DNA from 3 places in the Brevibacillus sp. MER 51 genome. Region 1 is predicted to be linked to each of the others. Evidence: predicted binding sites of a transcription regulator. Region 1 holds the regulator's gene; each other region holds the start of a gene.
The links. The regulator Rex, encoded in region 1, represses fermentation and respiration genes when NADH is low (regulators of the CRP and FNR family bind a similar motif). The targets are predictions, from matches to a motif close to TTGTGAAATATTTCACAA.
Positions count from the first base shown of each region.

Region 1 (2,279 bases):
TTGTTGCTTGCAGAGCTGTCTGTACCGAGCGATACGCTTACGCCTTTTGCCAACATTTTCGGAACAGGCGCAACACCGCTTGCCAGCTTCAAGTTGCTGACTACATTATGAGAAACTCTCACGTTGTATTTTGCCAAAATGTCGATTTCTTCATCCGTTAGGTGAACAGCGTGCGCGACGAGTGTTGGACGATTGAACATACCCAGCTTTTCCAAGTGAGCGACTGGACGCAGTCCGTAGTCCTTCTCGTTTTGACCGACTTCCCAAGCGGTTTCTGACATATGGATATGAAGCGGCAAGGACAACTCATCGGCTTTTTCGATAATTTGGGTAATAAATTCAGGCGAGCAGGTATACGGCGCATGCGGTGCCATCATGACGGTAATACGCCCGTCTGCCTGATTATGCCATTCTTTTGCAAAAAGTGTCGCGTCTTTCAGCTTTGTTTGACGTTCTTCTTCAGAGCACAGACCGATCATTCCTCGGCAAAGGCGGGCACGCATTCCAGCTGCATCGACTTCCTTCGCCACAACATCCATATGGTCATACATATCCACAAACGTGGTAGTTCCGGTACGAATCATCTCAATAAGCGACAGTTGGGTACCCCATTTTACTGTGTCACCCGTGAATTGCGCCTCCAATGGCCACATTTTGTCTTCCAGCCATTGTTGTAACGGCAAATCATCTGCATAACCACGTAGGAGGGACATACCAGCATGTCCATGCGTGTTGATTAACCCAGGCAGTATGTAGTCTCCTTTTTGATCGATAACTTCATCGTATCCCGCTTCCGACAGGTCCTCAGGAGTTGGGCCCACATACGTAATCTTGTTGCCTTCGAATGCTACGGCACCATCGTAAATGACTTCATTCGTATCGTTAACGGTAATGACTGTTGCGTGAATGAGGATCGTCTTTTTCATAGTATACACTCCATTCTTATGTCAAGTAGTAGGCCAAGCTTTGCAGGTTGGACGTCACGTCCGCATAGTGAATGCGAACATCCTTTCCTGCGCGAATCGTCGTAGGGGCAAAATTCAAGATCCCCTTGATACCCGCTTGAGTCAACTGATCACATACGGATTGCGCTGCAGGGGCCGGTACCGTAATAATCGCCAGCTTGATTTGCTTTTTAACGATTGTCTCTTCCAGCTCTGATAAAGGCTGAATCGGTATACCTGCGACTTTTTTGCCCTGCTTCTCTGGATTATTGTCAAAGATGGCCGCAATCCGCATGTTATCTTTCAAATAAGCGTTGTAGTTACTGATGGCATGGCCCAAATGCCCAGCTCCGACCAAAGCGACACGGATTTCATCCGTTAGCTTCAGGATTTCACGTATTTTTTCCACCAGATAATCGACATCATAGCCGATTCCCTTTTTTCCAAAATCACCAAAAGCTGCAAGATCTTTTCTGATTTGGGCAGGATTCACATCAAGATTCTTGCCCATCTGTTGGGAGGAAACGGTGGTCACCTCAACTTGCTGCAAATAACTGAGGTAACGCAGATAAATCGGCAAACGACGGACGACCGCTTCTGAAATCTTTTCGTGTTTTGCCACGTTCGGTCTTCCCCCCTAATTCTTTTGCTTCAAAATCCGATATTCTTTTCCATTCGATAAAATGGTAATGGAACCGTCGTGGCTGGTAACGTATGTCTCGGCCCATGACTCACCCAAACGCTCCATGACCTCCGTCTGACCGTCTTTCATTTGATCCCGTGATCGGCCTGTCTGAATAATGGCGACCTGAGGATCGACCTGCGTCAGAAACGGTTGCGAAGATCCCTGATTGCTTCCTTGACCGGCTACCTTTAGCACTTCCGCCTTCAGTTTGTCATTTTGCCGTTCCAACAGTCGCTCCTCTGCTTTTTCATTCACGGCACTCATAAACAAAAATCGCAGTTGACCGTGCGTCAATCGAAAAACAAGAGAATTGTTCTGAGGCGATAAAAATAACGGTTCATCCGGAAGCAATACTTCCATGGAGATTTCTTGGTCAAGAGTGAGTACTTGTCCTTGCTCTGCTTCCATCTGCTTTTGGTTGGAGCGAAGCAGCACGACATGCCGAATGGATGGTGCGATCAGCTTTGGCAAAATGACAGCATCGATGAGCACTTGTTGGCTCAATGAAGTGTAGCCTCCCATATGTTCCGGCTGGTCGTTCGTCAACACCACATAATCGAGCCGTGTAATCTTGAGCTCTGCCAAGCGCGCTGAAAGAACGGGCCAATCTTCTGACGTACCCGTATCAATCAGCATCGTTTTGCCGCCTG
Region 1 covers NZ_JAMAUS010000003.1:422,245-424,523, reverse strand. Annotated here, with positions in the region: gene M3630_RS09235 (amidohydrolase) at 1-926, opposite strand, end outside; gene M3630_RS09230 (redox-sensing transcriptional repressor Rex) at 943-1,566, opposite strand; gene M3630_RS09225 (ComEC/Rec2 family competence protein) at 1,582-2,279, opposite strand, start outside.

Region 2 (2,279 bases), on a different contig from region 1:
GCACTACCGCCCGCTACCATGATGCGGAAGCTCCAGAAGGTCGTCCGAACTGGGGGAATGTAGTTTCCTGGACCGTAAGTTTTCTCATACTCCGCCTGCAACTCCAACATGCCCGGGACAGAACCTGAAAGTGAGTTGTACGTCAGAACGCTAAGCAAATATGGAATTTTTATTTCAAAGCCGTTTTCTTGTTTTTCTGGATCAATCGTTGCAAAAACCGTCCAAGGAGCCGGGTCCGCGCTTGTTTCCCACAGCCCTTCACTCGCTGCCATTTTCATCGGTTGGGTAGCAACCAAATACTGTGCCTGACCATGACCAAATTGAGCTATAGCAACCGAGGAAACCAATGCTACCACGATCGCAATTTTGAAAGATTGCACAAAGAATGGAACATCTTGTTTTTTCAACAGCTTCCAAGCACTGATACCTGCTACCAGAAAGGCTCCTGTCGCAAATGCCGCAAATACGGTATGCGGGAATTCATATAGTAATTGTCCATTGGTAAGGAGAGCGAAGAAATCGACCATCTCTGCTCGTCCGTTATTAATAGCGAAGCCGACTGGCTGCTGCATGAACGAGTTGGCTGCAAGAATCCAAAGAGCCGAAAGAATCGTTCCAATGGATACGAGCCAAATACATGCGAGATGCACACCTTTGGACAAGCGATCCCAACCGAATACCCATAGTCCAATAAAAGTCGATTCGAGGAAGAATGCCAAGAGAGCCTCAATCGCTAGCGGTGTTCCAAATACGTCGCCGACGAATCGTGAGAAATCTGACCAGTTCATCCCAAATTGGAACTCCTGCATAATCCCTGTCACGATCCCGACAGCAAAATTTATGAGCAAAAAGGTTCCCCAAAACTTGGCCATTTTTTTGTACAAGTCATTCTTTTTTACCACATACATCGTTTCCATAATGGCTACTAATAAGGACAGCCCGATGGAAATCGGCACAAAAACAAAATGAAAGATCGTTGTTATCGCAAATTGAAGTCGTCCCAAATCCACTATATCCATGTACAAGATCCCTTTCTATTCGCGTTTTGGCCTTTATGTACCGGAATTATACCAGTGGGGAAATCCGCATTTATCACGACTTTGTGAAAAATATCACAAATATATGTGAAAAAATTCACAAATAATTCTCTCTCCTGTAACCCCCCTTTTCGCATTCACCTTCGTGAGAGAGTTTTTTGTTTTACCCTGTATATTTCCGGTCATGTGTAATTGTAGCAGGACTTTTGACCCTAGAGGGTGTCCGATTCGTTACATGATTTTTAACACTCTGTGACGGCACATACAAAAATGGGCCCCGTTACAAGGCCCATCATGAGTGGAATACCCAGATGATCCCCGACCTCGAAAAATCGAAGTCGGTGTGCCTGGGTACGTGGTTAAGTGACAACTGCTTATTTTTTGACGGATTTCGTTGACAAGGATTCGATGATGTTGCCGATAGTCGCAGCATCGAAGCTCTTCTCTGCCATCTGGTACAACTCGTACGTGAATCCTTCATGCTCCCAAATCACGATCCCGTTGGCGAAATACACCTTTTTCCCGCCAATGGTTTCGATCTTGACACCCTCTGTCGTGCTGATGCCGTTTTCACCACCGTTTGAAATCAGCAAGGAAATAAACTCTTTTCCTTTTTTATACTGAATCTCTACCATACTCTCGCCATGAACGACCGTGTTTTTATAGGAATAATTCTCTGACAACCATGTCGGTGCGGGAAAGTTCATTTTGCTGGCTGCGCGTGCTTCTTCCAATGTCATCTGTGGAGGGGCCTTGGGTTCTACAGGTATCTCGATTCCTTCGGTATTGGACTGTGTAGCAGGCTGTTCTTTATCGTATTGGGTAATTTCTATGTTCCCAACCTGAAAGCGTGCCAAGATCGTCTGGAGCATTTCTTGGGCAAACGATGTAGTCGAGAATGCACCTAACAGGCAAACAACAGCAACAGCACTAACTGAGACAGCTTTCCATTTATTCGTTTTCATAGAGATCCCGTCCTTTTTCCTATCATGTAATTGTATGTTTCCTGATTCCAATTTGAATTTCAGCCGATTGTATATTCTGGCTTTTGGAGTGGCGTCATCTAATTCCAGATCAGTAAGCAAGTCGGTGAGTTCACGAAAATCGTTTAGATCTTGCTCACTCTTCATAGCGGAAGCCCCCTTTTTGCAATTCCATTTGCAGCTTTTTCAAGCATCTGTAGAGAACGACGCCAATATTTGAACCACTGACACCAAGAAGTTCTGCAATTTCCGCGTTTTT
Region 2 covers NZ_JAMAUS010000011.1:20,377-22,655, forward strand. Annotated here, with positions in the region: gene M3630_RS21610 (cytochrome ubiquinol oxidase subunit I) at 1-1,019, opposite strand, end outside; gene M3630_RS21615 (hypothetical protein) at 1,412-2,167, opposite strand; gene M3630_RS21620 (sigma-70 family RNA polymerase sigma factor) at 2,157-2,279, opposite strand, start outside.
Region 2: a site for Rex is predicted at 1,123-1,140, ahead of M3630_RS21610 (cytochrome ubiquinol oxidase subunit I). Genes of this name have one in related genera too.

Region 3 (2,279 bases), on a different contig from region 1:
ATTTTGTGAGTTGCAGCGACAGGCGACAGCCTATTGCGTGATTCCGAGCATTTGCTTCATATCTTCTTGGGCATCGCCAATCAACTGAATATGGAACAAGTCTTGCAATACTTGCAGAACACCCGGTTGAATGAACTCAGGCAATTTTGGACCGATCCGTATATCTTGGATTCCCAGGCTAAACAGACCGAGCAGAATGGCAACCGCTTTTTGTTCAAACCAGGAAAGAACGATACTTACCGGCAGCTCGTTCACTTCACACTCGAAGGCATCGGCTAATGCAGCCGCAATCGTAATGGTAGAAACCGAGTTATTGCACTGTCCCAAATCGATATATCGTGGGATGTCGGTACCTGGCACGGTGCCGAAATCTACATCGTTAAAACGGAATTTTCCGCAGGAGGTCGTAAGGATGACTGTTTCTGGCGGTAAGGACGTAGCCAATTCACGGTAATACTCGCCTCCCTTGCCAGGAGCGTCACAACCAGCGATGACGAAGAAGCGTTTGATCTTTCCTTCCTTGACTGCCTGAATGATTTCAGGGGCGATGCCAAGGACAGTTTTATGATGATACCCGGTTGTCAATGTCAGTTCCGATTCGATGGAAACCTCAGGAAGAGACAATGCTTTTTCAATGAGCGGTGCAAAATCGTTTTCTACAATTTTCGTCACATTTTCCAAACCGGTTATATCATACGAAAAGAAACGATCAGCGTAGCTGCCTCGAATAGGCATCACACAGTTTGTTGTAGCCAGGATGGCGCCGGGAAATTTCTCAAACAACTGGCGTTGATCGTACCATGCTTTCCCGATGTTCCCTTTCAAATGAGGATATTTCTTCAGTGCGGGATAGCCATGTGCAGGCAGCATTTCGGAATGCGTATACACATTGATTCCTTTGCCTTCTGTCTGTTTTAACAGCTCTTCGAGAGCAAACAGATTGTGCCCCGTAACAACGATGCATTTTCCTTCTATTTTATTTTGCGAGACGGTGATTGGCTGTGGGACTCCGAAATGGTCTGTATGGGCCCGATCCAAAAGCTCCATGACTTTTATCGCGGCACTCCCTACTTTCATAGCCATTTGCAAATGTTCATCCAAGTTAAAATTCACATTCGTCAATGTAAAATAAAGAGCTTCCTGTGTAATCCCATCCACTTCAGGATCGATATATCCCAGTTGTCGAGCATGTGTGGCATAAGCTGCAATTCCTTTTAAAGCAAAAATAATTGTATCCTGAATACTCGCAAGATCTTCATTCTTTCCGCAAACGCCGATGACCTTACAACCACCTGATGGAGTCTGTTCACATTGATAACAAAACATGTATAATTCACTCCTTCGATTCAAGATTTCGCTTTGATTATAAGCGGATTGCCTGGAAGGAGCTGTGATTAAAATCACAACGAAACCAAACTTTGCCTCTTATCATAGTGGATGAAGAAGATTTCCCAAGTGAGGGGTGTTGTTTATGGTACGAAAATGGCAGTTGCCATTACAGACGTTGAGTCTTACGGTCGGTTTTATGGTATGGGTCATTCTGTCATCGCTCATGCCTTTTATCAAAGAAACCGTACCCATGAGTGCAAGCGAAGTGGCGTGGGTGACAGCGATTCCTGTTCTTTTAGGATCGTTGCTGAGAATCCCTGTTGGATATTGGAGTAACCGATTTGGGGCGAGGATATTATTTAGCATAAGCTTTCTCTTGCTGCTGGCTCCTGTTTTTTATATTAGCCAGGCGACCACTTATACAGATTTGTTAATCGGCGGGTTATTTATAGGGATAGGCGGAGCGGTGTTTTCTGTTGGTGTCACGTCTCTACCTAAATACTATCCGAAAGAAAAGCATGGTTCTGTAAACGGAATCTACGGTATGGGGAATATTGGTACAGCAATCACCACTTTTTCAGCGCCCGTTCTGGCTAAATCGTTTGGATGGGCAACTACTGTACAGATGTTCATGTTATTGCTTGTGGGATTCGCTGTTCTAACCTTCTTGATGGGGGATAAAAACGAACCTAAGGTAGTGACTCCTCTCGGTCAGCAGATAAAGAGTGTCTACAAAAACGAAAAGCTGTGGTTAATCAGCTTGTTCTACTTTATTACGTTTGGTTGCTTCGTCGCTTTCACCGTGTATCTCCCGAATTTTTTAGTGAGCCATTTCCAACTGGATAAAGTAGATGCAGGTATGAGAACGGCAGGGTTCATTCTTTTGGCGACACTTGCGAGACCAGTGGGAGGCTGGCTAGGTGATAAGTGGAACCCCTTCAAGGCATTGA
Region 3 covers NZ_JAMAUS010000011.1:161,427-163,705, reverse strand. Annotated here, with positions in the region: gene hcp (hydroxylamine reductase) at 31-1,326, opposite strand; gene M3630_RS22280 (nitrate/nitrite transporter) at 1,472-2,279, shown strand, end outside.
Region 3: a site for Rex is predicted at 1,389-1,406, ahead of M3630_RS22280 (nitrate/nitrite transporter). Genes of this name have one in related genera too.